One region of the Actinomadura sp. RB99 genome, then DNA from elsewhere that is predicted to be linked to it. Evidence: riboswitches for the same ligand, from Rfam matches in the RefSeq annotation. Region 1 holds a riboswitch; each other region holds the start of a gene.
The links. A riboswitch is a leader RNA that binds a small molecule or an ion and turns the genes downstream of it on or off. The one in region 1 is predicted to bind cobalamin.
Positions count from the first base shown of each region.

Region 2: linked by a shared signal. The riboswitch ahead of cobN (cobaltochelatase subunit CobN) and the one ahead of bluB (5,6-dimethylbenzimidazole synthase) in region 1 are both predicted to bind cobalamin.
Region 3: linked by a shared signal. The riboswitch ahead of amrb99_RS32665 (ribonucleoside-diphosphate reductase subunit alpha) and the one ahead of bluB (5,6-dimethylbenzimidazole synthase) in region 1 are both predicted to bind cobalamin.
Region 4: linked by a shared signal. The riboswitch ahead of amrb99_RS46225 (putative cobaltochelatase) and the one ahead of bluB (5,6-dimethylbenzimidazole synthase) in region 1 are both predicted to bind cobalamin.

Region 1 covers NZ_JABMCA010000023.1:56,859-63,744, reverse strand. The annotation lists gene amrb99_RS21580 (MFS transporter) at 1-402, opposite strand, end outside; gene amrb99_RS21575 (LysR family transcriptional regulator) at 490-1,407, shown strand; gene amrb99_RS21570 (class I SAM-dependent methyltransferase) at 1,454-2,152, shown strand; gene amrb99_RS21565 (DUF4240 domain-containing protein) at 2,230-2,799, shown strand; gene amrb99_RS21560 (DUF4260 family protein) at 2,888-3,307, shown strand; cobalamin riboswitch at 3,351-3,543, shown strand; gene bluB (5,6-dimethylbenzimidazole synthase) at 3,579-4,193, shown strand; gene amrb99_RS21550 (GNAT family N-acetyltransferase) at 4,250-5,131, shown strand; gene amrb99_RS21545 (sigma-70 family RNA polymerase sigma factor) at 5,249-5,851, shown strand; gene amrb99_RS21540 (hypothetical protein) at 5,844-6,886, shown strand, end outside.
Region 2 covers NZ_JABMCA010000072.1:33,598-40,483, forward strand. The annotation lists gene cobN (cobaltochelatase subunit CobN) at 1-2,832, opposite strand, end outside; cobalamin riboswitch at 2,947-3,066, opposite strand; gene amrb99_RS40190 (hypothetical protein) at 3,149-4,234, shown strand; gene amrb99_RS40195 (precorrin-3B synthase) at 4,296-5,444, shown strand; gene amrb99_RS40200 (precorrin-8X methylmutase) at 5,441-6,061, shown strand; gene cobJ (precorrin-3B C(17)-methyltransferase) at 6,061-6,886, shown strand, end outside.
Region 3 covers NZ_JABMCA010000047.1:9,229-16,114, forward strand. The annotation lists gene amrb99_RS32630 (class I SAM-dependent methyltransferase) at 1-6, shown strand, start outside; gene amrb99_RS32635 (sigma-70 family RNA polymerase sigma factor) at 1-825, opposite strand, end outside; gene amrb99_RS32640 (NAD(P)H-dependent oxidoreductase) at 778-1,599, shown strand; gene amrb99_RS53400 (antibiotic biosynthesis monooxygenase) at 1,611-2,378, opposite strand; gene amrb99_RS32650 (copper resistance CopC family protein) at 2,452-3,003, opposite strand; gene amrb99_RS32655 (YcnI family protein) at 3,000-3,713, opposite strand; gene amrb99_RS32660 (hypothetical protein) at 3,788-4,402, opposite strand; cobalamin riboswitch at 4,511-4,739, shown strand; gene amrb99_RS32665 (ribonucleoside-diphosphate reductase subunit alpha) at 4,834-6,886, shown strand, end outside.
Region 4 covers NZ_JABMCA010000108.1:14,761-21,646, reverse strand. The annotation lists gene amrb99_RS46240 (GNAT family N-acetyltransferase) at 1-499, opposite strand, end outside; gene amrb99_RS46235 (cobyrinate a,c-diamide synthase) at 532-1,902, opposite strand; gene cobO (cob(I)yrinic acid a,c-diamide adenosyltransferase) at 1,896-2,510, opposite strand; gene amrb99_RS46225 (putative cobaltochelatase) at 2,619-4,673, opposite strand; cobalamin riboswitch at 4,730-4,853, opposite strand; gene amrb99_RS46220 (TetR/AcrR family transcriptional regulator) at 4,970-5,749, shown strand; gene amrb99_RS46215 (ATP-binding protein) at 5,660-6,406, opposite strand; gene amrb99_RS46210 (helix-turn-helix transcriptional regulator) at 6,600-6,886, shown strand, end outside.

The DNA.
Region 1 (6,886 bases):
GTCCGGGTAGAGCGCGGCGAGCAGCGCCATCGACGCGGGCACCAGCCCGGCGGCGGGCACGCCGAGCAGCGCCCGGCCCGCGATCAGGAGGCCGGCGCCGGGCGCGGCCGCGCAGAGCAGCGCGACGGCGGCGAACGCGCCGAGCGCCGCCCGGTACACCCGGCGCGGGCCCCACCGGTCCGCGACCGAGCCGGACGCGAGCATCAGTCCGGCGAGCACCACCGTGTAGGCGTCCACCGCCCAGGGCAGTGCCGCCGCGGGCGCGTGCAGGTCGCGCCGCATGTCGGGCAGCGCCACGTTGAGGATCGTCGCGTCCATCGCGATCATGAAGTTGCCGGCCGCGATGCCGGCGAACCGGAGCGGGGCGCCCCGCCGGGCCGGCGGGCTGTCGGGGATCGTCATGGCCACGACCCTCGCCGTCCGGCCGCCCCGCCCGACAGGCCGTGGATCCGATGGGGCCATCGAGAAGTCCGATGGCATAATCCGGACGTGGATTCGCGCTACCTGCGGGCCTTCGTGGCCGTGGCGGAGACCGGGGGCATCTCCTCCGCCGCCGAGCGGCTCGGCTACGCCCAGTCGAGCCTCAGCATCCAGCTGCGCCGGCTGGAGGACGACCTCGGCGTCCGCGTCCTGGCCCGCACCAGCACCGGCACCGCCCTCACCGACGCGGGCCGCCGCCTGCTCCCCTACGCGGTGCAGTCCCTCGAACTGGAGGACCGGATGCGCCGCGCCGCGCGCGACCAGGCCCCGCGGCTGCGCGTCGGCGCCCTGGACTGCCTCGCCGACGAGTGGACGACCGACCTGCTCGCCGCCTTCCAGCACGGCGCCGCCGGCCCGGGCACCGCGCGCGAGGTCGACCTGGCGGTCGGCGACCGCGCGTTCCTCGCCGCCGGGCTAGAGGCCGGCCGTCTCGACCTCGTGTTCGTCTACGACAACGGCGTCCCCGCCACGGGCCCCCACGAGATCGTCGCCGAGGACCGCGTCGTCCTGGTCGCCGCGCCCGAGCACCCCCTCGCCCAGGCGTCGCCGCTGGATCCGGCCGCGCTGATGGCGGCGGAGTTCCTCATCGTCAACCCCGAGTGCACGTCCGAGATGCTGACCCGCCGCTACGGCCGCGCCCTCGGCCCGGGCACCCGCATCGGCATGGCCACCGGCTCCCTCGCCGCGCTGCGCCGGATGGCCGCGCTCGGCCGCGGCGTCGCGCTCGTCCCGGAGACGGCCGTCCGCGCCGAGCTCGACGCCGGCGACCTCGTCCGGCTCGATCCCGCCGTCGACGAGGTCACCGGCGTCCACGTCGAGGCCCGGTGGCGTCCCGGTGCCGAGCCCCTGGTCCGTCCCCTGGTCGAGCTGGCCCGGAGGTCCGCCGGCCTGGCGCGCGGCGAGGCCGGTGCGGCTCGGGCGTCTTGACGGCGGGCGTCTTGACGGCGGCGGACCGCCGTCCGACGATTCGATCATGGCGACGGCAGAGGACGGCGCGGCGGCGGACGGGCGGCGCGCCGGGACGGGCCCCGGCGAGATCGCGGACGACGGGTCGGCGGTCGAGTTCTACGCCGCGCTCCCGCCGGACGTCGCGAGCGCCGCGCTCGTCCACACGACGATCCCGGCCGGCACGCCGGTCCTGGAGCTGGGCGCGGGCACCGGGCGGGTCACCCGCCCGCTGGTCGGGTTCGGCCATCCGGTGACGGCGGTGGACGGCTCCGCGGCGATGCTCGCCCGGATCGAGGGCGCGCGGACGGTGTGCTCGCCGATCCAGGATCTGGACCTGCCCGACCGGTTCGGCTGCGTCCTGCTGATGTCGTACCTGGTCAACTACGGCGACCGGGCGGCGCTCCTCGCGGCCTGCCGGCGCCACGTCCGGCCGGACGGCGTGGTCGTCGTCCAGCGCGACACGGGCAGGCACTGGCACGACGACGCGCCCCGGGAGTGGACGCACGACGGTGTCCGCTACCGGGTGGCGCACCTGGAACGGCCCGACCCCGGGACGGTCGTCGCGACGCTCGAATACCGGATCGGCGAGCGGCGCTGGACGCACACCTTCACCAACCGGCACCTCGGCGACGAGGAGCTTCCCGCGGTGCTGGACGCGGCGGGCCTGCGCCTCGGCCACTTCCTGGACGACGACGGCGCCTGGTTCACCGCCCGCCCCCGCTGACCCGCGGCCCGGCCTGTCGGACCCGTGCGGCACATTGGTCCGCGAAAACGGCGGAGCCGACGCATGCGGGAGGACCGATGGACGAGCGGACGTGGTGGGCCCTGATCGAGGACGCGCGGGCCGAGGCCGGTGCGCACGCCGACGACCGCGACTCCCCCGACGACCCGCTGATCGACCTGGTGGCCGACCGGCTCGCGGAACTGGACGGCCCCGGCATCGTCGCGTTCGACGCCATGCTGACGCGCGTCCTCGACTCGGCGTACCGGCGGCCGCTCTGGAACGCCGCCTACCTCATCGAGGGCGGCTGCGGCGACGACGGCTTCATGGACTTCCGCGCCGGGCTCGCGCTGCTGGGACGCGACGTGTTCGCGCGCGCCGTCGACGACCCCGACACGCTGGCCGACGTCCCCACGGTGGTGCGGATGGCCCGGGAGGACGAGGGGTGGATCGGCGCGGAGGGCCTGCACTACGCGGCGCGCAGCACCTACAAGCGCGTCATGGGAGAGACCGAGTCGTTCGACGCGGCGATGGAGTCGGCCGTGCGCTCGATGCGGCGGCCCGAGCGTCCCGCGGGCGAGAACTGGGACGTCGAGGACGACGCCGAGACCCGGCTGCGCCTGCCCCGGCTGGCCGCCCTGTTCCTCTGAGCGGCCGTTTCTCCATGAGCTTGACAGCTAATGGCATTAGCCTTAGCTTGTAGCTAATGCCATTAGCCAAGCAGGAGGGCACCAGGCCATGAGCACCGCCACCGTTCCGACCGTCCGCAAGGGTTCCGCCGCGCTCGTGGCCCGCCGCACCGCCTGGGGCGCGAACGCGCTGTTCTGGAGCGCGTTCGCCGTCCTCGAAGGCGTCAACCACGGCTGGCTCGCCGCGCTCCTCGCGGTCGCGTTCTTCATCGCGCCCGACCTCACCTTCCTGGCCGGGATCCGGGACGCGCACACCGTCGAGCGCGGGCAGCTCCCGGCACGCGCCGTCCCGTACTACAACGCCGCGCACCGCGCGCTGGTCCCGCTCGCGCTCATCGCGCTCTACACCGTCACTCCGTTCGCGTGGGCTCCGATCTTCGCCGGGCTCTGCGGCTGGATGGCCCACATCTCGTTCGACCGCGCCCTCGGCTACGGCCTGCGCACCAAGGACGGCTTCCAGCGCCACTGACCCCCTCCCCCGACCCGAAGGCGGGCACCGCTACGATCGCGGACGGCGTGAACTGACGCGAGGTGCCCCTCGGGGAGAATCGGGAAGCCGGTGCGAATCCGGCACGGGCCCGCCGCGGTGACCGGGGAGCCGCCGCCCACGCGCGCACGCGCGGCCACTGGCCGTCAGGCCGGGAAGGCGGGCGGTGAGGCGTCGATCCGGGAGTCCGAAGACCGGCCTCGCTCCACCGGCCGCCCGCCCTGGGCGGCCCGACCGCAGCGGGAGCCTGCCCATGAACCTGTACGACGTCATCCACCGCCGCCGCGACGTACGCGCCGAGTTCACCGGCGCGCCGATCCCGGACGGCGTCCTCGACCGCGTCCTCACCGCCGCGCACGCCGCCCCCAGCGTCGGCCTCACCCAGCCCTGGGACTTCGTGCTGGTCCGCGACCCGGACGTCCGCCGCGCGTTCCACGACCACGTCCGGTCCGAGCGCGACGCGTTCGCCGCCACCCTCACCGGCGACGCCGCCGCCCGCTTCGCCCGCATCAAGATCGACGGGGTGCTCGAATCCACCGTGTCGATCGTGGTGACCTACGACGCCGAGCGCGGCGGCCCCGCCGTCCTCGGCCGGCACGCGATCGCCGACGCCGGCCTGTACTCCGTCTGCCTGGCCGTCCAGAACCTCTGGCTGGCGGCGACGGCGGAGGGACTGGGCGTCGGCTGGGTGTCGTTCTACCGCGAGCCCTACCTGCGCGACCTCCTCGGCATCCCGGCGGGCGTCCGGCCGGTCGCCTGGCTGTGCGTCGGGCCGGTCACGCACCTGGAGGCCGTCCCGGACCTCGAACGGCACGGCTGGCGGCACCGCCGCCCCCTCCACGCGGCCGTCCACCACGACCGCTGGTGAGCACGGCACCCGAATAATCAGGTGCGCCGCCCCGCCCATGGCGTGATCATGCCTGCATGGACCCGGTACGCATCAGGCGCATGTCGCGGGACGACCTCGTCGCGACCGAGCGCGCGGCGGCGGTGACGTTCCTCGAAGGCGACCGCCTCAGCCGGCGGGTGGGCGAACCGGACCCGGAACCGCCGACGGAGGAGCAGTCCCGCCGCCTGATCGACCGCCTGGGCCACTTCCTGTCCGTCGACCCGGACGGCTGCTGGATCGCCGAAGAGGGCCGGGACGTCGTGGGCTTCGCCGTCTCCCAGAACCGCGAAGGGCTCTGGTACCTGGCGACCTACGGCGTCCTGCCCGGCCGGCAGGGGAAGGGCATCGGCAAGCGCCTGATGGACGCCGTCCTCGCGCACGCGGGCGACCGGCCGGGCCTGTTCTCCTCGACGGTGCATCCGGCGGCGACGCGCCGCTACCGTCTGGCGGGATTCACCCTGCACCCGCAGATGCGGATGGTCGGCACCGTCGACCGGGCCACGCTGCCCGCCGTCCGCGGACTGCGGGACGGGCACGCCGACGACCTCGAATGGATGGACGAACTGGACACCGCCGTCCGCGGCGCGGGCCACGGCCCCGACCACGTCCACATGCTGGAGACGCTGCGGCTGGTCGTCTCCGACGCGCCCGGCCGGCGCGGCTACGTCTACATCGACGAGGGCGCGGGACGTCCCACGCTGCTGGCCGCCGACCGTCCCGGGACCGCCGAGACCCTGCTGTGGGAGGCGCTCGCCGCCGCGCGCGGGGACACCCTCGTCAACTGCATCACCACCGACAACCACTGGGCGGTGGACGTCGGCCTCGCCGCCCGCCTCGACATCGGCCAGGAGGGCTACATCGCCGTCCGCGGCATGCCCGCCCCCGCCCCCTACCTGGCGAGCGGCCACTACCTGTGACCCGCCGTCCTGCCGCGAGAAGGGGTGGGACGCTTCCGGGCAATCAAGGACGTGACCCCCCTCCACGCCTCCAGAAGGGTCCCGCATGACCCTTCCTCCAGCGCCACGGGACGAGCCGTGACGGGCGCCCCCTCCGAAACGGGCGCCCCGGCGGAGCCGGAGCCGTCGGACGCCGACGTCATCGCCGCCGCGCGGCGCGACCCCGAACGGTTCGCGGACCTCTTCGACCGGCACTACCGGGACATCCACCGCTACGTGGACCGGCGGCTCGGCGCCGACGCCGCGGACGACATCGCGGCCGAGACGTTCCTCATCGCCTTCCGCCGCCGCGCCGTGTTCGACCCGGCGCACACCTCGGCGCGCCCCTGGCTGTACGGCATCGCGACCCGGCTGATCAGCCGCCACCGCCGCGACGAGCTGCGCCGCTACAAGGCGATGGCCCGGATGCGCACCGCCGACGTCGTCGAGAGCCACGAGAGCAGCGTGACCTCGGCGGTGGACGCCGCGAGCTTCGGCCTGAGCCCGGCCCTGGCGCGCCTGCGGCACGGCGACCGCGACGTCCTGCTCCTCGTGGCGCTGGCCGAACTCAGCTACCCGGAGGTCGCCGAAGCCCTCGGAATCGCCTACGGGACGGTCTGCTCGCGGCTGAGCCGCGCCCGCAAACAGGTCCGCGCCGCATTGCGCGCATCGGGACACGACGAGGAGGACGACCGTGGATGATCTGACCCTCATCAGCCGGATGCACACCGCCGAGCGCCCCCCGTCCCCCGAGACCACGCACGCGGCCCGCCGCCGCCTCCTGGCCGAGGCCGCCGCCCCGCGCCGCCGCCTCGCACGGCTCTTCCAGCCGAAGCGGAGGGCGGCGCTGGTCGCGGCGGCCACCGCATGCGCGCTCGCCGCCGCCTCATGGACGGCTTACCGAGGGGAGACGCGGCCCCCCTACCATCCCGAACCCCTGGCCGACCAGAACGGCCCCGCCTCCACATTCCTGCTCGCCGCTGCCGACGCCAGCACACGGCACGCCTCCGACGGGCGCCTGTGGTACGTCCACCGCGTGGTGGGCAAGTCGGTGGTGGTTCCGTCCACCCGTCTGCACGGTGCCCACTACACCGTGCAGACCACCAAGGACGCCTACATCCTCAGCGCCAAGTCGGCGAAGGACTTCGGCCCGCTCCCCGGCGGCGAAAGGGAAACGACGACCAGCCTGGGCTGGGACGGCGAGAAGGTCGCGGTCCGGCCCGCAACGCCCGCCGACGGTAAGGCGTGGAGAGCGGACGGGCGCCCCGACGCGGCGCAACTCGGCATCAGGGACCTGGACGACGAGGTCGGCAGCCCGTTCCTGCAGGAAGGCGCCGAACTCGACTTCGGCGTCGACGCTGCGCGCCGGCTCCCCGCCAACCCGTCCAAGCTGCGCGCATGGCTCCTGAACTACGCGACGAAGTTTGACCACCGGCGCCTGCGCGCCCCGGACCTCTACCTCTTCCTGAACGCCCCCTCCCTGCTCGCCGACCGCGCGGTCACCGACCGGGTCCGGATCGCCACGTACCGGATGCTCGCCGGACTCCGCGACGTCAAGACGATCAACGACACCGACGCCGCCGGACACCCGGGACGAGGCGTCGCGATGAGGCAGACCACCCGCGACTACGGCACGATCGAGTGGCAGTTGCTCATCGACCCCGAGACCGGACGGCTCACCGCCAGCCAGGGCATCGTGGTGACCCCCGGTCCGAAGAACGCGGGCCTGCGGCCCGG
Region 2 (6,886 bases), on a different contig from region 1:
CTCGTCGCCGCTCTCGGCGAGGTCCGCCCGCACGTGCGCGCGGACGAAGTTCATGTCGTCGGGCTCGTCCTGGTCCGCCGCGATCCGCACGGCGTCGTCGAGCATCGCGACGGCGTGCGGGAACGCGTCGCGGAAGAACCCGCTGATCCGGATCGTCACGTCGATGCGCGGACGGCCCAGCTCGTCGAGCGGCACCGCCTCGAGGCCGGTGACGCGGCGGGACGCCTCGTCCCACACCGGCCGGACGCCGAGCAGCGCGAGGACCTCGGCGATGTCGTCGCCGGACGTGCGCATCGCGCTGGTGCCCCACACCGACAGCCCGACCGACCGCGGCCACTCGCCGGTGTCCTCCCGGTACCGGTCCAGCAGCGAGTCCGCCATCGCGCGCCCGGTGTCGTAGGCGAGCCGGGACGGGACGGCCTTCGGGTCGACGGAGTAGAAGTTGCGGCCGGTCGGCAGCACGTTGATGAGGCCGCGCAGCGGGGACCCGCTCGGCCCGGCCGGCACGTACCCGCCGTCGAGGGCGTGCAGCACCATGCCGATCTCGTCGCGGGTCCGCTCCAGCCGCGGGACGATCTCCGTCGCGGCGAACCGCAGGATGTCCGCGACCCGCCCGTCCGCGACCCCTTCCGCGACCTGGGACGCGGCGGCCGGGTCCCAGCCGCGCTCCTCCATCGCGGCGACCAGTGCCCGCGCCCGCTCCTCCACGGCGTCGACCTCGGTCCGGGCGGCGCCGTCCTTCAAACCGAGCGCCTCGCGCAGGCCGGGCAGCGTCACCGACCCGCCCCACATCTGCCGCGCCCGCAGCATCGCCAGCACCAGGTCGACGCGCGTCTCCCCGGCCGGGGCGGCGCCGAGGACGTGCAGGCCGTCGCGGATCTGGACGTCCTTCACCTCGCACAGCCAGCCGTCCACGTGCAGCAGGAAGTCGTCGAACTCGGCGTCGTGCGGCCGGTCGTCCAGGCCGAGGTCGTGGTCGAGGCGGGCGGCCTGGATCAGCGTCCAGATCTGCGCCCGGATCGCGGGCAGCTTCGCCGGGTCGAGCGCCGCGATGTTCGCGTGCTCGTCGAGGAGCTGCTCCAGCCGCGCGATGTCGCCGTAGCTCTCCGCCCGCGCCATCGGCGGGATCAGGTGGTCGACGAGCGTGGCGTGCGCGCGCCGCTTGGCCTGCGTGCCCTCGCCCGGGTCGTTCACCAGGAACGGGTAGACCAGCGGCAGGTCGCCGACCGCCGCGTCCGGCCCGCAGGACGCCGACATTCCGGCGGACTTGCCGGGCAGCCACTCCAGGTTCCCGTGCTTGCCGACGTGGACGACGGCGTCCGCGCCGAACCCGTCCGCGATCCACCGGTACGCCGCCAGGTAGTGGTGGCTCGGCGGGAGGTCGGGGTCGTGGTAGATCGCGACGGGGTTCTCGCCGAACCCGCGCGGCGGCTGCACCATCACGACGACGTTCCCGGACCGCAGCGCGGCGAGCACGATCTCGCCGTCCGGGTCGCGCGAGTCGTCCACGAACAGCTCGCCCGGCGGCGCCCCCCAGTGCCGCTCGATGCCGTCGCGCAGGTCCCGCGGGAGCGTCGCGTACCAGGCCCGGTAGCGCGCCGCCGGGATGCGGACGGGGTTGCCGGTGAGCTGCGCCTCGGTCAGCCAGTCGGGGTCCTGGCCGCCCGCCGCGATGAGCGCGTGCATGAGCGCGTCGCCCTCGCCCGGCAGCGCGTCGCCGACGTCGTAGCCGCGCTCGCGCATCTCGGCGAGCAGCCTCACCACGCTGGCGGGGGTGTCGAGCCCGACCGCGTTCCCGATCCGCGCGTGCTTGGTCGGGTACGCCGACAGCATCAGCGCGACCCGCTTGTCCCGCGCCGGGACGTGCCGCAGCCGCCCGTGCCGGACGGCGATCCCCGCGACCCGCGCGGCCCGCTCCGGGTCGGCGACGTAGACGCTGAGGCCGTCCTCGTCGGTCTCCTTGAACGAGAACGGCACCGTGATGATCCGGCCGTCGAACTCCGGCACGGCGACCTGCGTCGCGGTGTCCAGCGGGGACAGCCCGTCGTCGTTGGCCTCCCACGCCGCGCGCTCGCTGGTCAGGCAGAGGCCCTGCAGGATCGGGACGTCCAGTTCGGCGAGCGCGCCGACGTCCCACGCCTCGTCGTCGCCGCCCGCGCCCGCGAACGCCGGCTTCGTGCCGCCCGCCGCCAGCACGGTGACGACCAGCGCGTCCGCCCGCCGGAGCGTGTCCAGCAGCTCCTTCTCGGCGGTGCGCAGCGACGCGCAGAACACCGGGAGCGCCCGCCCGCCCTTCGCCTCGATCGCCGCGCACAGCGCCTCGACGAACGCGGTGTTCCCGGCGAGGTGGTGGGCGCGGTAGTACAGGACGCCGACGACCGGTCCCTCGTCCGACGTGCGCTCCCGCTCCAGCACGCCCCACGTCGGGGTGGGGGCCGGGGGAGCGAAGCCGAACCCGGTGAGCAGCACCGTGTCGGACAGGAAGGCGAACAGCTCGGCGAGGTTGCCGGGACCGCCGTGCGCCAGGTAGGCGTGCGCCTCGGCGCTCACCCCGGCGGGGACGGTCGACAGCTCCATCAGCTCGGCGTCCGGCGCCTGCTCGCCGCTGAGCACCACCACCGGGCGCGGGCCCGCGAGCAGCGCGTCGAGGCCCTCCTCCCACGCGCGCCTCCCGCCCAGCAGCCGCACCACCACCAGGTCGGTGCAGTCCACCAGCGCGGGCAGGTCGTCGACGGACGTGCGGGCCGGGTTGGCGAGCCGGAAGTCGGCGCCGCTCGCGCGCGCACTGAGCAGGTCGGTGTCCGAGGTGGACAGCAGCAGGATCACGCGGATCGCGTCCTCACCCGGGGTCCTCGCCCCGAATCGCAGGTCAGACAGTGCCTCCGCTGGGGGGGCGGACCCCCAGACCCTCGGGCTTGCGCCGCAAAGGGGCGGAGTGGCGGCACGGAGTCTCCTGGCTCCCGGATCGGCGCTCGCCCCGGCCTTCCCGCTCGCACGGTGGCCTTCGGTGGGGTCCGCTCCCCGGTGACAGTGGCGGGACCGCGCCGGATTCGCACCGGCTTCCTCCCTTGTCGCCGCCCACACCCTAACCCGATTCCCGCCGCCCCGGCGCGCCCGGGGGCGCCGCCCGCCATGGGACGATCTTCCGATGCAGCGGGAGAGCGAGCCGGTCTCGTGGCGGATCCGGCGCTGGGCGGCACCCGCCGCGCTGGCGGTCCTGGTCGGCGCCGCCATCGCCGCGGTCGGCGCGACCGTCGGCGGGGAGACCCCGCGGGAGGCGGCGGGCTTCCCGTACCGGACGCCGCGCTTCCTGCTCGCCGCGGGACGCCAGGGGACGTGGCTCGACGTGCGCACGATGCCCCGGACGGGCGCGCCCGAGCGGCCGGTCGACGCGGTACGGCCGCCGGACTCCGCCGGCGCGGTGCAGGAGATCCTCGCCGGCCCGGACGGCAGGTTCGTGGTCGCCGCCTCGCGGAGCGACCCGTGCGAGACGCGCCTCTTCCGGTTCCGGCTGACCGGTGACGGCCACGTGACCGGGCTCGCGCCGATGCCCGGCGGCACCACCCCCGCGCTGGTCGCGGGCCTCGCGATGAACCGCCGAGGCGACCGGCTCGCCTACACGACCGCGCCCTGCGCGCCGGAGCCGCCGCACACGCCGGGGTCCGCGGACCCGCCGCGCGCACTGGCGCCCGCGAGCCCGGCGCGCGCCGCGCTGACCGTGCTCGACACCGCGACGGGGAACCGCCGCACCTGGAGCGCGGCCGGGCCCTCGGTCGTCGGCGAGATCGTCTGGGCCCGCGACGGCCGGACGCTCGGCTACACCATCGGCGACCTCGTTCCCGGGGCCGGGCAGGACGCCGCCGTCCAGAACGTCACCGTCCGCGCGACCGACACCCGCGCCGGCGGATCGGGCCTGCGCGAGGGGCGGGTCCTGTTCCGCGCGCCGGGCGGCGTCTCGTCCGTCACCATGGGCCCGGACGGACGTTCCGGCTACGGGATGATGCGGAGGCCGGACGCCACCGTCCTGTTCGCCTTCACCGAGGGGAGGCCGATGCGGGTCACCCGCACGATCCCGCAGACGCCGGGCACGGGTGTCGGCGTCGTCCTCGTCTCGAGCGGGGAACCGCGTTATGCCTGCTTGAACGGCCTGGACGCGTTCGGCAGGGCCATCGACGGGACGGTCCGGACGACCTTCTCGGGGCTCGGGCACTGCGACTCGGCGATGGCCTCCTGACCCGGCCCGCGGCCCGAGATCGCGTCGCCGGGGCCCTCGGAGCGGGCCTTAGGATCCTCGCGTGTCGACTTCGCGTTCCGGCCCGGACCGGTGTCCGGGGGCTCTGCGGGTGCACGCCGCCGCCGACGGGGGGCTGGCGCGCGTCCGGCTGCCCGGCGGCGCGCTGACGCGGCCGCGGCTCGACGCCCTCGCCGCCGCTTCGCGGGAGCTGGGCGACGGGTTCCTCGAACTGACGTCGCGAGCGAATGTGCAGATCAGAGGGCTCGCGGACGGGGCGGAGAGCGAGCTGAGCGAGCGGCTGCACGCGGCCGGGCTGCTGCCGTCCGCCGCGCACGAGCGCGTCCGCAACATCCTCGGCAGCGTGCTGACCGGGCGCGACGGCTCCGGGCTGCTGGACGCCCGGCCCGTCGTGGCGGCGCTGGACGCGGGCCTGTGCGCCGACCCGGACCTCGCCGGCCTGCCCGGCCGGTTCCTGTTCGCGGTCGACGACGGGCGCGGCGACGTCATCGCGCTGCGCGCCGACGTCGGCCTGTACGCGGTGGCGCCGGACGCGTTCGCCCTGGTCCTCGCCGGGACGGACAGCGGCCTGCGGGCGGCCCCGGAGGACGCCGCCGCCCTCGCGCTGGACGCCGCGCGCGCGTTCCTGCGCGTCCGGACGAGCGAGTGGCGGCTCGCCGAACTCGGCCGCGACCTCCCGCTGCCGGGGAGCAGGAGCGCACCCGTCCCGGTCCCGGCGGTCCCGTACCGGACGCCGCTCGGCGAGATCCCGCAGCGGGACGGGCGGACGGCGTTCTCCGGGCTGGTCCCGCTCGGCCGCCTCGACCCGGCCGGGCTGGGCGCCGCCGGGGAGATCATTGTCACTCCGTGGCGGGGCGTCGTCATTCCCGGCATCGCGGACATGTCACACTTCCCTGGCCTGGTCACCGGACCCGACTGGGCGGGGCTGACGTCCTGCGCGGGCCGTCCCGGCTGCGCGAAGTCGCGCACCGACGTGCGCGCGGACGCGGCGCGGGCCCGCCGGGCCGGCGGCGGCCTGCCGGTGCACTGGTCGGGCTGCGAGCGCCAGTGCGGGCGCCCCGCCGACCGGCACGTCGCGGTCGTGGCCGTCCCCGGCGGCTACGAGGTGCGGCTCGGCGACGAGGTCCGCGCCCGGTCCCACGACCTGACGGCGACGGCGGCGGCCGCCGCCACGACACGGAGGAGCGAGTGATCGACTACGTCCGCGACGGCGCGGAGATCTACCGGCGGTCGTTCGCGACCATCAGGGCGGAGGCGGACCTCGCGGGGCTGCCGGACGACGTCGCCCGGGTCGCCGTCCGCATGATCCACTCGTGCGGGATGACCGACCTGGTGCGCGACCTGGACCACGCGCCCGGCGTCGTCGCGGCCGCCCGCGAAGCGCTGCTGGCGGGCCGGCCGATCCTGTGCGACGCGCGGATGGTCGCGGCGGGCGTCACCCGCGGGCGGCTCCCCGCGGACAACGACGTGGTCTGCACGCTCGGCGACCCGCGCGTGCCCGCGCTCGCCGCGGAGCTCGGCACCACCCGCAGCGCCGCCGCGCTGGAGCTGTGGCGCGACCGCCTCGGCGGCTCCGTCGTCGCGATCGGCAACGCGCCGACCGCGCTGTTCCGGCTGCTGGAGATGGTCGCGGACGGCGCGCCCCGGCCCGCCGCCGTGCTCGGCATCCCGGTCGGGTTCATCGGCGCCGCCGAGTCCAAGGACGCGCTCGCCGCGTCCGGCCTGCCGTACCTGGTGGTGCGCGGGCGGCGCGGCGGCAGCGCGATGACCGCCGCCGCGATCAACGCCATCGCCAGCGAGGAAGAGTGATGACCGGACACCTGTACGGGGTGGGGCTCGGCCCCGGCGACCCCGAGCTGATCACCGTGAAGGCGGCCCGGCTCGTGGAGGGCGCGGACGTGGTCGTGCACCACGCGGCGCGGCACGGGCGCAGCATCGCCCGCCGCATCGCCGCCCCCCACCTGCGCGAAGGGCAGATCGAGGAAGCCCTGATCTACCCGGTCACCACCGAGCGGACCAACGACTACCGGGCCGTGCTGGAGGAGTTCTACGAGCGGTGCGCGGCGCGGCTCGCCGAGCATCTCGACGCCGGGCGCGACGTCGTGGTGCTGTGCGAAGGCGACCCGTTCTTCTACGGCTCGTACATGCACCTGCACAAGCGGCTCTCCGGCCGGTACCCGACGACGGTGGTGCCGGGCGTGACGTCGGTGAGCGCCGCGTCCGCCGAGCTGGGCCGCCCGCTGGTCGAGCGCGACGAGGTGCTGACCGTCCTGCCCGGCACGCTGCCGCCCGGCGACCTGGCGCGCCGCCTCGCCGCCACCGACTCGGCCGCCGTGCTGAAGCTCGGCCGGACGTTCGGCGGCGTCCGCGCGGCCCTGGACGAGGCGGGCCGCCTGGACGACGCCTGGTACGTCGAGCGCGCCACCACCGACGGGCAGCGGGCGCTGCCGCTGGCCGAGGTCGACCCGGAGACCGTCCCGTACTTCTCCGTCGCGATCCTGCCGAGCCGCGTGCACGAGCGGACGCGCCGCGAGCTGCCGGAACCCGCCGCGCCGGGGGAGGGGCGGGGCGAGGTCGCGATCGTCGGGCTCGGCCCGGCGGGCCGCGAATGGCTCACCCCCGAGGCGCAGGACG
Region 3 (6,886 bases), on a different contig from region 1:
GTGTAGGCGGGCCGGGTCGCTGATCACGGTGAAGCCGGCGATGCGGCCGTCCTCCACGGCGACCTGGAGGACGGCCGCGAGGCGCCCGCGGGGGGCGACGACGACGCCGACCGCGCCGTCCACCAGGGCGAGACGGGCGTTCCGGGCGCGGACGGGGTTGGCGAGCGTCTCCCCGGCGATGCGGCGGGCGCCGCGGACCTCCGCCGCACCCTCGGCGCGCCGGAACGCGTCCGGCGCGAGGACCGCGAGCAGCGCGTCCATGTCGCCGGAGCGGGACGCGGCGAGGAACGCCGACACGGCCTCCCGCTGCCGCGCGAGGTCGGCGGCGGGCACCGACGGCGACCCATGGACGCGCTGCCGGGCCCGGCTGGCCAGCTTCTTCGTGGTCTCCGGTGTCCGCTCGACGATCCCGGCGATCTCCGCGAACGGCACGGCGAACAGGTCGTGCAGCACGAACGCGACGCGCTCGGCGGGGCCGAGGCGGTCCAGGACGACGAGCATCGCCAGCCCCACCGAGTCGGCGAGGACCGCCTCCTCCTCGGGGTCGCCCCCGGCGCGCTCCGGCCCGTCCAGGCCGTGGAGGCCGCCGGGGTCCTCGCCGCGGCGCCGCCGCGACCGCAGCATGTCGAGGCAGATCCGCCCGGCGATCGTGGTCAGCCAGCCGGGCAGGTTCGCGACGTCCCCGGCGCCCGCCCGGGACGCCCGCAGCCACGTCTCCTGGACGGCGTCGTCGGCCTCGTCCAGCGAGCCGAGCATCCGGTACGCGACCGCCCGCAGGTGGCCGCGGCACTCGTCGAACCGCTCGGCCAGCACCTGCTCGTCCATTGGTCCCCTTTCGTCGGCGCGGGTCGTCATAGCTGTGGGAACAAGGACGACACGAGAGCGAAGGAGACGCGCTCCACCATGCTATCGGCCCACGACCAGGTCACCTCGCTGCTGCACCTGGACTCCAGCCACTCCGGCGACTCCATCACCCGGCGCCTGTCCGCGCGGTTCGCGGACGCGTGGCGGGAACGGCACGGGACGTCCGGCTACCGGTACCGCGATCTCGTCGCCGATCCGGTGCCGCCGATCTCGGCGGCCTACTGCGAGCTCGGACGCCGCGTCGAGAAGAACGGCTACGTCCCGCCCGCGAAGGTCGACGCGCTCGTCGAGGGCGCCGCCGAGGAACGCGAATGGTCGTTGACCCTGCCGCTGATCGAGCAGTTCCTGGACGCCGGAACGGTTGTGATCGGCGCTCCGATGTACAACTTCTCGATCCCCGCGTCGCTCAAGGCGTGGATCGACCGGATCACCTTTCCTGGCGCGTACACCGACCCGGACACGGGCCGGAGCCTGCTGCACGGCAAGCGGGTCGTCGTCGTGACGGCGCGCGGCGGCGCGTACGGTCCCGGTACGCCGCGCGAGGGCTTCGATTTCCAGGAGCCCTATCTGCGGGCCTATTTCGGCAATCTCGGTGTCGCCGAGGACGGCGTGTCCTTCGTCAATGCCGAAATGACCCTCGCCGACCTCGTCCCGCATCTGGCGCGATTCAGGGAAATGGCGGCACGGTCACTCGCCGAGGCCCGCGAGGCGGTGGTCGATCTGGCCGCGCGGTAGCGGCGCAGCCGCTACTTGGCGGGGGTGTAGGGCGGGGCTTCGCCCCAGCTCCAGTGGGGCATGGGCGCTTCGAGGGGCGGGGTCGCGCCCGGCTGGGAGTTCGCCAGCGCGATGCGGGTGCCCCACTCGATGTAGGACGCGAACGCGGCGCGGAACTCGGGGTCGGCGGGCAGTCCGGCCTCGTCCGCCGCGTCCATGAGCAGGCTCACCCAGCGGCGGCGCTGCGCCTCGGTGATCGCCTTGCCGAGGTGCTGCCGGACCATGTGGTGGTAGCCGCCGCGCTCGCGGCTGTAGCGCTCGGGGCCGCGGAACACCTCGCCCAGCCAGATCGCGACCCATTTCGGGTGGTCCGGGGCCATGTGCTCGAAGAGGGGGCGGAGCAGGTCGTCCTTGAGGACGGCGGTGTAGAAGACCTCGGTGAGGCGCTGGAGGGCGTCGGCGCCGCCGGCCCAGTCGTACATGGTGGGGACGGACGAGCCCTTGCCGTGGACGGGGGTCGCCTCGTAGTGCCGCATCTCCTCGATCTGCTGGACGTACGGCTTGATCTCGGCGAAGAAGGCGGGGAAGTGCTCGCCGGAGCGGAAGCCCTGGGAGTGGTCCTCGGCGGACGTCCAGCGGATCCGCAGGATGTAGCACTCGGGCTCGTCGACGCAGCGGGTCAGCTCGTAGTCGACGCACTGCGGGGCGGCGGCGAGCGGGACGGCGGCGCGGGCGTAGGCGGCTTCGAACTCCTCCGCCCTCGCCCGATCGATCCGGTAGCGGATGTACTCGACGATCACTGGGCCCCCAGGGATGATCTTCCGGTCGGGTAATCACTGTAACGCTGTAATCACCCGACCGGAAGACCGATGATCATTTCTCCGGGGATTCTCCCGAGGTTCGGCGGTACCAGGCGAGCCCGCCGCCCGCGACCACCACGACGGCGGCGGCCAGGCCGATCCACAGCCAGCCGGACGAGCCGCCGGAGCCGTTCCCGGCGGCCTTCGCGGCGGGCGCGGTCGCCCCGGGCGCGGCGCCGGCGGCGCCGGCGGCGCCGGTGGACCCGGTGACGGTGAACGTGTAGGTGCCGCTGATCGGGTGGCCGTCCGGCGACACGACGCGCCAGCCGACCGTGTACACACCGTTCGGCAGCGTGCCCTTCACCGCCTCGGTGACCTTGTTGTCCACCGCCTGGGCCTTGCCCGCCTCGTGCCGCCCGCCGCCGGCGTCCGTCAGCACGACCTGCGGCAGCTGCACCGGGTCGGCGTACGTCAGGACGATCTGGGACGGCGGCGCGACCGTCGCGTTCGCGGCGGGGTTCGCGCCGGTCAGCGACGTATGGGCGGAGGCGGGCGGGGCGGTCAGCGCCAGCGCGGCGAGGGCCGCGGCGGCGCCGGCGGCGGTGCGCCGGACGGCCCGGCTCACGCCCGGCTCCGCGCCCGGGACAGGCCGTAGCCGCCGACCGCGATGCCGATCACGCCGACGCCGATGCCGGCGCCGCCGAGCAAGCGGGCGGTGCCGTCGTCGGTGCTCGCCTCCGCCTTGGCGGCGGGCTTGGACCGGGCGGTGAGCCCGGCGGCTGCGGTGTCGGTGGCGCCCTTGGGCGTCAGCTTGAGCGTGGGCGCCGGGTGCTCGGGCTCGTTGGTGCCGTCGCCCGGGTCCTGCTCCCATTTGACGACCTGGCCGTCGGAGTAGGTCTGGTCGGCCTTGAACGTCAACGTGTCGGTGTCGGTCGGCAGCGGGCCGAGCGAGACGTCGAACTCCTGGAACTGGCCGGGCTCGATCCTGCCGCCGGACCAGGTGATCTGCGTGACGGCCTTGGTCAGCTCGCCGCCCTCGGTCTTGATCGGCTTCGGCAGCGTGGACTCGACGACCTTCGCCGTCCAGCCGGGGACGGGCCGCACCGACACCGACGCGAGCGGGTGGTCGGTGGGGAGGTTCACCACGAGCTTGGTGGTGGCGGCGTTGTCCTCCTCGTTCGGCACCCGGAACGAGACCTTGGCGTAGGAGCCCTGCTCGGCGGTCTTCGGGTTGACGGTGACGTGCGCGGACGCGGCGGTCGCGAACGCGACCACGCCGGCGCCGGCGAGGACGGCGAGCGTGCCGAGCCGGCGGGCATGCGTGCGGGAAGGCAAGACGGAACTCCGTTCGAGTCGTACGGGAAGGGCCGGGCGCCGGGATCCGGCGGCCGGTGACGTACGGCGCTCGCTCAGAGGTGGGCGAGCGCCCTCGAACGCGGAGGGGGTCCCCGCCGGACGACCTGGTGCCGGAGCGCGCGTCCCGTGGCGATCGCGCCGGCCGCCACCGGCACCACCGGGGTACGCAGCGGGCGCTCCGCCGGTTCGATCAGCAGCAGCGCGAGCAGCAGCCGGATCGGGCGGTCGGCGGCGGACGCGAGGCGCCGCGCGAGGGACCACGCGGCCCGCTCGCCGCGCCGCAGCCACCAGGCCGCGACCACGGCGGCGGCGACGTGCGCGACGGTCATGGACGTGCCGGAGCCGTGCATCGCGGGCGTCGCGGCGGCGTGTCCCGCGTGCGCGGCGGTGTCGCAGTCGCGCATGCCCTCGGTCGCGCTCGCGAACAGCGTGTGCAGCGCGAACTGGCCGCCGAGCAGCCCGCCCATGATCGTCGGGAGGGAGCGCTCGTGGCCGGCGAGGGCGGCGGCGACGGCGAGGGCCGCGCCGAACCCGGCGAGCACCGCCCAGCCCGGCACCGGCTCGTGCGACGCCAGGTCGTGGCCGACGGTCGCGAGCGCGACGCACACGGTCGCGAAGACGACCGCGCGCGCGGTGCGGAAGGCCGGCTGCCTGGGACGCGGGGACATGACGGGGACATCGTCCCACCACGGTCCGCGGGCGCGCATCCGACCCCCGCGATCCGATCCCGACGCACCCTACATGTTGGGGTTGCGCAATGAGGATCAACAAGATGTAGGGTTCAATCCCGTGCTGGTTCGCCCCCGCCGCTCGCGGCGGGGGCGTCGTAAGAGGGAACCCGGTGCAAGTCCGGGACTGCCCCGCAGCGGTGAGCGGGAACGACCGCCGTCACAGGCACTGAACCGGATCGTCCGGATCGGGAAGCGACGGCCAGTAGGTCGTGCCTCCGGCAGGAGGCGCGGGTGCCCGCGAGTCCGAAGACCTGCCATGCACGCCGTACGTCCGAGGCTTCGCGGGTGAGCCGGGGGACGGTGCGCGGCAGCCTGCCGCCGCGCCCGTTCGCATGCCCTCGCGAGGCCGTCTCACGAGGGGAGAGAACGTGACAGTCACCATGCCTGCGGAGGCGCCGGCCGCCGGGGGGATCGCGGCCGAGGTCGCCGCGGCCTGCGCCGGTGTCGAGGGGACCGCGCCGGAACGGGTGCTCGGCGCGGTCCGGGCCGGGGACGGCGCGAGCGCCGCCGCCCTGCGGGACCTGGCGATCGGGGAGGCCGCCGCGCTGGTCGCGGTGGAGCCGGGGTACTCCCGGGTCGCCGCGCGGCTGCTGGCCGCCCGGATCCGCGACGAGACCGCCGAGGCCGGCGTCCGGGGCTTCGCGGAGTCCGTCGCCGCCGCGCACGCCGAGGGCCTCCTCGCCGACGGCCCCGCCGCGTTCGTCGCCGAGAACGCCGCCGCGCTGGACCGCCTCATCGACGAGGGTCCGGGGGGCGCGGGGGGTCGCCCCCCCTCGGGAGGCGCGGTCGAGGAGGCGGACGACCGGTTCGGATACTTCGGGCTCCGCACCCTCTACGACCGGTACCTGCTGCGGCATCCGCGGACCCGGCTCGTCCTGGAGCGCCCGCAGCACTTCTTCCTGCGGGTGGCCGTGGGCCTGTCCGACACCGTCGACGAGGCCGCCGAGCTGTACCGGCTGCTCAGCACGCTGTCCTATCTGCCCAGCTCGCCGACCCTGTTCAACTCCGCGGCGCGGCGCCCGCAGCTGTCGTCGTGCTTCCTGCTGGACTCGCCGCGCGACGAGCTGGAGGCGATCTACGAGCGGTACGGGCAGGTCGCGCGGCTCAGCAAGTACGCGGGCGGGATCGGGATCTCGTGGACGCGGGTCCGGTCGCGCGGGTCGCTGATCCGGGGGACGAACGGGCACTCGAACGGGATCGTCCCGTGGCTGCGCACGCTGGACGCGTCCGTCGCCGCCGTCAACCAGGGCGGCCGCCGCAAGGGCGCCGCGTGCGTGTACCTGGAGCCGTGGCACGCCGACGTCGAGGAGTTCCTCGAACTGCGCGACAACACCGGCGAGGAGGCGCGCCGCACCCACGACCTGAACCTGGCGAACTGGATCCCGGACGAGTTCATGCGCCGCGTCGAGGCGGACGGGACGTGGTCGCTGTTCGACCCGAAGGAGGTCCCGGAGCTGACGGACCTGTGGGGCGACGCCTTCGACGCCGCGTACCGGGCGGCCGAAAAGGAGGGCCGGTACGTCCGGCAGGTCCCGGCGCGGAAGCTGTACGGGCGGATGATGCGGACGCTCGCGGAGACCGGCAACGGCTGGATGACCTTCAAGGACGCCGCGAACCGGGCCTGCAACCAGACCGCCGAGCCGGGCCGGACCGTCCACCTGTCGAACCTGTGCACCGAGATCCTGGAGGTCACGGGCGACAACGAGGCGGCGGTGTGCAACCTCGGGTCGGTGAACCTGGCCGCGCACGTGTCGCCGTCCGGGATCGACTGGGACCGGCTCCGCGCGACCGTCCGCACCGCCGTCCGGTTCCTGGACCGCACCATCGACCGCGGCTTCTACCCGACGCCCGAGGCGGAAACGGCGAACCGGAAGTGGCGTCCCGTCGGCCTCGGCGTCATGGGTCTCGCCGACGTGTTCTTCACGCTCCGGCTCCCGTTCGACTCCGCCGAGGCCCGCGAGCTGTCCACCCGGATCGCCGAGGAGATCGCGCTCGCCGCCTACGCCGCGTCCGCCGACCTCGCCGAGGCGCACGGCCGGCTCCCCGCCTACGCAGAGACCCGCACCGCGCGCGGCCAGCTGCACATCGACCACTTCCCGGACGCCGCGCCCACCCGTCCCGCCGAATGGGACGCGCTCCGCGCCCGGATCGCCGACGTCGGGCTCCGCAACTCGCTGCTGATCGCGATCGCGCCGACCGCCACGATCGCGTCCATCGCGGGCTGCTACGAGTGCATCGAGCCGCAGGTGTCCAACCTGTTCAAGCGCGAGACGCTGTCCGGCGAGTTCCTGCAGATCAACGGGTACCTCGTCGAGGACCTGAAGTCGCTCGGGCTGTGGAACGACGCCGTCCGCGAGGCGATCAAGCGGGCGAACGGCTCGATCCAGGGCCTCGTCGACCTGCCCGAGGAGATGCGGGACC
Region 4 (6,886 bases), on a different contig from region 1:
CGTCGCGTTCCGCGCCCCGCGCCACCCCTTCGCGCAGGTAGCCAGCCTTCTCGGCGACCCGGATCGAGGCGTGGTTCGTGGTCAGGGCGCGCAGCTCGACCCGGAACAGCCCGCAGTCCCGCAGCGCCCAGTTCGAGACGAGCGTGAGGGCCTCGGTCGCGTACCCGCGCCCGCGCGCGCTTGCCCGCACCCCGTATCCGACCTCGCAGGTCAGTTGCGCCCAGTCCACTTTGAAGAGCCCGATGGTGCCGATGAGTCCGCCCGTCTCGCGGTCGGTCACCGCCAGGTGGATGCCGAGGCCGAAGCGGTGCACCTTGTGGACGCCTTCGCGCAGGAACCAGGCGAGGGGCTCGGCCTCCAGCGCGTCCGGGAAGTTCGGCGGGAGGAAGTCCTCGCCGGCGCGGATCACCTCGATCAGGTCGGGGGCGTCGTCGAGCCCGAACGGGCGCAGGACGAGGCGCCCGGCCTCCAGGCGCACGTCCCCGGTGAAGACGTCCACACCGCTCCCCTCCCCGCCCGCAGGCGGGACCGTCACAGGCAGGCCGCGACCATCCGGCTGGCGAACCAGGGCGATCCGGCCCAGTGCACGTGGAGGTAGGACGCGACGCAGTCGCCCCGCACGAACCCGACCGGGCCGGACGCGGACCACTGCCAGGCGGCGGTCTCCCCGCGTTCGGGGTCCGTCACCGTGCGGTGGAACTCGTGCCCGTGCACCCGTTCGCCCGCGCGCGCGACGACCGAGTCGGCCACCGCCACCGCGGCACGATAACCCAGCGTCAGCCGCGGGGCCATGGCCGCTCTGGCGCCATTCAGCACACCGCACATGGGCGCGCCGTCGAGTTCCTCCGCGAGGTAGAGGAGTCCGGCGCACTCGGCGTACACGGGCCGGGACGCGTCGGCGAACGCGGCCAGTTCCTCGCGCAGCGGCTCGTTGGACGACAGCTGCGCCGCGTACACCTCGGGGAACCCGCCCCCGACGACGACTCCGCGCGTCCCTTCCGGCAGGCCCGCGTCCTGCAGCGGATCGAACCGGACGACCTCCGCGCCCGCCGCTTCGAGCAGTTCCTCGTTCTCCGCGTAGCCGAACGTGAAGGCGGGGCCGCCCGCCACCGCGATCCGAGGGCGTCCGGGGTGCTTCTCCGGCACGGCGTCGGCCGGGTCCCAGGGCGCGGCGTCCAGTTCCAGCGCCTCCCGGGCGAGCGCGAGCAGGGCGTCGAGGTCGCACGACGCCGCGACCAGCTCGCCCAGCCGCCGGACGGTATCCACCGCCTCCGCGCTGCGTTCGGCGGCCGGGATCAGGCCGAGGTGCCGGGACGGCGTCGCGGCGTCGTCGCTGCGGCGCAGCGCGCCCAGGACGGGCAGCCCGAGCTCCTCGACGGCCGCGCGGCACATGCGCTCGTGGCCGTCGGAACCGAGCCGGTTCAGGACGACGCCGCCGACGCGGACCGTCCCGAACGACCGGAACCCGTGGACGAGCGCCGCCACGGACCTCCCGGCGGCGGCGGACGCGTCCACGACCAGCACGACCGGCGCGGCCAGGAGCGTCGCGACGTGCGCCGTGGACGCGTAGTCCCCTCCCCCGGCCGAGTCGGACGGCCCGAGACCGGCGGCGCCGTCGTACAGGCCCATGACGCCTTCGACGACCGCGATGTCCGCGTCCCGCGCGCCGTGCAGGAACAGCGGCACGACGAGGTCCTCGGACGTCAGCCAGGGGTCGAGGTTCCGGCCGGGACGGCCCGTCGCGAGCGCGTGGTAGCCGGGGTCGATGTAGTCCGGACCCACCTTGTGCGGCGAGACCCGCAGGCCGCGCATCGCGAGCGCGGCCATCAGCCCGGTCGCCACGGTCGTCTTGCCGCTGCCCGACGAGGGCGCCGCGACGACGAGCCGCGGGACGCTCACCACTCGATGCCCTTCTGCCCCTTCTGGCCGCCGTCCATCGGGTGCCGCACCTTGGCCATCTCCGTGACCAGGTCGGCGGCCTCGATCAGCCGCGGGTCGGCGTCCCGGCCGGTGATCACCACATGCTGGTTGCCGGGCCGGTCCGCCAGCGCGGCGACGACGTCCTCGACGTCGACCCAGCCCCACTTCATCGGATAGGTGAACTCGTCCAGCACGTAGAGGCGGTACTTCTCGGCGGCCAGGTCGCGCTTGATCTGCTCCCAGCCCTCGCGGGCGTCGGCCTCGTGGTCGGCCTCGGTGCCGGGCCGCTGGATCCACGACCAGCCCTCGCCCATCTTGTTCCAGGACACCGGCCCCCCTTCGCCGGTCCGCTCGTGCAGGCGGCCGAGCGCGAGCAGCGCGTTCTCCTCGCCGATCCGCCACTTCGCCGACTTGACGAACTGGAACACCCCGATCGGCCAGCCCTGGTTCCAGGCCCGCAGCGCGAGCCCGAACGCGGCCGTCGACTTCCCCTTGCCCGGTCCGGTGTGCACCATCACCAGCGGCCGGTTGCGGCGCTGCCTGGTGGTGAGCCCGTCGTCCGGCACGTACTCCGGCTTGCCCTGCGGCATCTCAGCCCCTGCTTCCTGGGTCGGCGGCGGTTTCCCCGGCGGTCATGCGGATTCCCCGGCGGTCACGGGAGGTCTTCTCCAGCGGTCACGCGAGGTCTTCTGCGGCGGTCAGGCGACGTTCCGCGCGCCGCCGCGCGCGTCGCGGACGACCCCGGCGAGCGCGTCGGCGGCGAGGCGGTCGAGCCGGACGACCTCGGCGCCGAGCCGGGCGCCGAGCGCGGCGGCGAGGCCGAGCCGCACCGGCCCGGACTCGCAGTCGACGACCACCGACGCGACGCCGGCGAGCAGCCCGGCCGCCGCCGACGGGTCGGGGCCGTGGGTGGCGCGGCCGTCGGTCACCACGACCAGCAGCGGGCGGCGGGCCGGGTCGCGCAGCCGCTCGACCCGCAGCACCTCGGCGGCCCGCGCCAGCCCGGCGGACAGCGGGGTGCGGCCCCCGGTCGGCAGCGCGTCGAGGCGGCGCGCCCCGGCCTCCACCGACGACGTGGGCGGCAGCGCCAGGTCGGCGTCCCGTCCCCGGAAGGTGATGAGGCCGACCTTGTCGCGCCGCTGGTAGGCGTCGAGGAGGAGGCTGAGGACGGCGCCCTTCACCGCGCGCATCCGCTTGCGCGCCGCCATCGAACCGCTGGCGTCGACGACGAACAGGACGAGGTTGCCCTCCCGTCCGTCGCGAACCGCTTCGCGCAGGTCTTCGGGTTGGACGACCAGACCGGAACCGGTGCGTCCCCGCGCGCGCTGGTGCGGTGCCGCCGCGCGCAGCGTCGCCGTCAGGTGCAGCCCGCGCGCGCCCGGCCGTGCGCCTGACACGCGTCCGTACGGGCTGCGCGCCTTGGAACGCCGTCCCGGCGCGCCTTCGCCCAGCCCGGGGACGGTGAAGAGACGCGGCTTGTAGGCGGCGTCCGCCGGCGCGGGCTCGCTCTCGCCCGACCGCCCCGGGCCGCCGCTCTCCCCGGACTGCGGCGTCTCCTCCGGGGGCGGGCCGGCCGGCGGCGGGACGGGCGCGTCCTGCCCGGAGCCGTCGGGAAGGCCGCCGCCTCCCCCGTCCGGGCCGTCCGGACCGTCCGGGCCGTCGCCGGGAGGTCCCGGGTCGTCGGGCGGCTCCGGCTCGTCGCCGTGCTCTTCGAGCACCTCGTCGAGCTTCTGCCGGTCCAGGCCGGGCGCGTCGAACGGGTCGCGGCGGCGCCGGTGCGGCAGCGCGAGCCGCGCCGCCGTCCGGACGTCGTCGGCCGTCACCGCGTCGCGGCCGTGCCAGGCGGCCAGGGCGATCGCGGCCCGCGCCGTCACCAGGTCGGCGCGCAGGCCGTCCACCTCGAACGACGCGCACACGGCGGTGATCTGGCGGAGCGCGGCGTCGGTCAGCTCCACGCCGGGCAGCCGGCGGCGGGCGGCGGCGATCCGCCGGGCCAGGTCCGCCTCGTCCGCGGCGAAGGCCGCCGCGAAGCCGTCCGGGTCGTCCTCGAACCGCAGCCGCCGCCGGACGACCTCGGCGCGCTCGGCCGGGTCGCGGGTCGCGGCGACCTCGATGGTCAGCCCGAACCGGTCCAGCAGCTGCGGGCGCAGCTCGCCCTCCTCCGGGTTCATCGTCCCCACCAGCAGGAACCGCGCCGCGTGCCGGACGGAGACGCCCTCGCGCTCGACGTACGACTCGCCCATGGCCGCCGCGTCCAGCAGCAGGTCGACCAGGTGGTCATGGAGCAGGTTGACCTCGTCGACGTACAGGACGCCGCGGTGCGCGGCCGCGAGCAGGCCCGGCTCGAACGCCTTCACGCCCTCGGTCAGCGCGCGCTCGATGTCCAGCGATCCGGTGAGCCGGTCCTCGGACGCGCCCACCGGCAGCTCGACCAGCCGCGCGTCCCGCGTCCCCGCCTCGCCGGGGGTGTGCGGGCCGTCGGGGCACGCCGGGTCGGGATCGTCCGGGTCGCAGGAGAACCGGCAGCCCGGCACGGCCGGCACCGGGGGCAGCAGCCCGGCCAGCGCGCGCACGATCGTCGACTTGGCGGTGCCCTTCTCGCCGCGGACCAGCACGCCGCCGACGCCCGGCGACACCGCGTTGATCAGCAGGGCGAGCTTCAGATCGGCCATTCCGACGACGGCGGAGAAGGGGTAGCGCGCGCGGGCGCGCCTCTCCGGCCGGCCGGTGTCCGGCGCCGACGCAGGTCGCACGTCTCGTCATCCTTCCTCGGGTGTCCACGCCCGTGGCGGTGCCTGTCCGACGGCCGGAGTCTCCTGGCTCCCGGATCACCGCTCCCCCTCGGCCTTCCAGCACCGCGTGCCGTGGCCGTGTCGAGGGGGGCTCCCCTGGTCACAGTTGCGGGACAGCCCCGGATTCGCACCGGGTTCCTCCGCGTCCGTCGCCCGCCCAGGATCGCACACCGGCCGGACGCGCTCGACCCGGCCATCTATCGGCGGAGTGCCGGTCAATGTTGGCGATACGCCAATGAGATGGTCTACTGGTCGGTATGGAGCGACGCGCAGCCCCGCGCGGCGAGGCCGCCGGAGCCGCGACGCCGCACCCGGGCGACACCAGGAGCCCGAAGGCCCGCTACCAGCGCCTGCCGCGCGACGAGCGGCGCGACCAGATCCTCGACGTCGCGCGCCGCATGTTCACCGAGCTGCCGTACGCGGAGGTGGCCACCGCGGCGATCGCCCGCGAGGCCGGCGTCCAGCGCGGGCTCATCCACTACTACTTCGGGACCAAGCGGGAGCTGTTCCTCAAGGTCGTCCAGGGCCTCACGGCCACCGCGGCGGTGCAGGCGCCGCCCCCGGACGAGCGGATGACGCTGCCTGAGACGGTCGAGCTGTGCGTGAACCTGTTCCTCGACACCGCCGAGCGGAACGCCACCACCTGGTTCGCGGCGCTGGACGCGGAGGGCTTCGGGCAGGACCCCGAGCTGCTCCACCTCGTCAACCGGTTCCGCGACCGGACGGTCGAGCACATGCTCGCCGTCCTGCGGGTGCCCGCGCCGACCGGCACGCTGCGGGCCGTCCTGCGCGTCTACTCCGGGCTCGCGGACGCGGCGACGCGGCAGTGGCTCCAGGAGCGGACCCTCGACCGCGCGCAGGTGCAGACGCTGCTGACCAGGTCGCTGCTGTCGATGGTCACCGACATCGCCCCCGCGCTGGAGGCCCAGGACGCGGGCGGGGGGCGCCTAGAGACCGGGGACCGGCTGCTTCACGCCGCCGCGCACCGGGACGGCGAACCAGACGGCCTTGCCGCGGACGCCCGGGCCGAGCCGTGACAGCGTCCGCAGCATGCCCCAGCGGCCCCGCGACAGCTCGCGGACGATGCTGAGACCGCGCCCGCAGTCCCCGGACGTCCACGAGTAGCCGGGCAGCGACGCGTCGACGTAGGCGTCGAAGACGGCGCACCGCACCTCGGCACCGACCGGAGCGCCCGCGAGGCCGGGACCGGCCAGGGCACCCGGGCTCGCCGGGGCGCCGGACGGGCGGGGCTCGGCGCCGGGCGGGTCGCCCAGGTAGAGCCACAGCTCGTGCGGGCCGTGGTCGCCGGCGTGCTGGTGCGCGTTGGTGGCCAGCTCGCTCACCATCAGCTGCGCGTCGCCGATCGCCTCGTCCCGCACGCCGAGCGAGGCGAGCGCGTCGCGCAGCACGCGGCGGGCGTGGCTCGCGCAGCCGGGGCCGCCGGGGAGCGCCCACACCCAGCCCGGCCTGGCGCCGCCCGGCCCGCGCGCGCCCCCGGCGGCCATCGCGTCGGCCATGGCGGCGGCGTCGGTCATCATGTCCGCGGCGAGGTCGGCCGCCTGGTCGGAGGGGGCGCCGGGCGGCGCCGCGGGGTCGGCGGCCGGGGCGGCCGACCGGTCGTGCCCGGCGCGCGGCCCGGCGGTGCGCCGCGGCGCGCGCTGGCTCGCGTCGGTGGTCTCAGGCGGGGTCTTCACGAGTGCCTCCCGCGGGCCGCCTGCCGGGAGCGCGGTCCGGTCGCCGTCACTATCGGTCCCCGAGCAGTCACGCATTCAAGACTCTCGTGAGATTCTCACGTTCGCAAGCGCCTTGATGGAATTGCCCTGCCCTTCGTGCCGGGTTCGCCAATCGCGTTGTGGCGCGGCCCGAGAGCGGCGAGACTTCGCTCCCATGACCTACCGCCCCACCGTTCGTGGCCGCCGTCTGGCGCGGGAGCTCCGCAAGCTGCGCGAGGAGCAGGGACTCACCCTGCAGGAGGTGGCGGACCGCCTCGACTGGTCCCGGGCCACCGTCTCCCGGCTGGAGACCAGCCAGACCCGGCCGCGCCCCGGCGACATCGCCGACATCCTCGACCTGTACGGCGTTCCGAGCCCCGACCGCGACGCGCTGATCACGCTGGCCAGGCAGGCGGGGCAGCGCGGCTGGTGGACCGCCTACCAGGACGTCTTCGCGGGCAG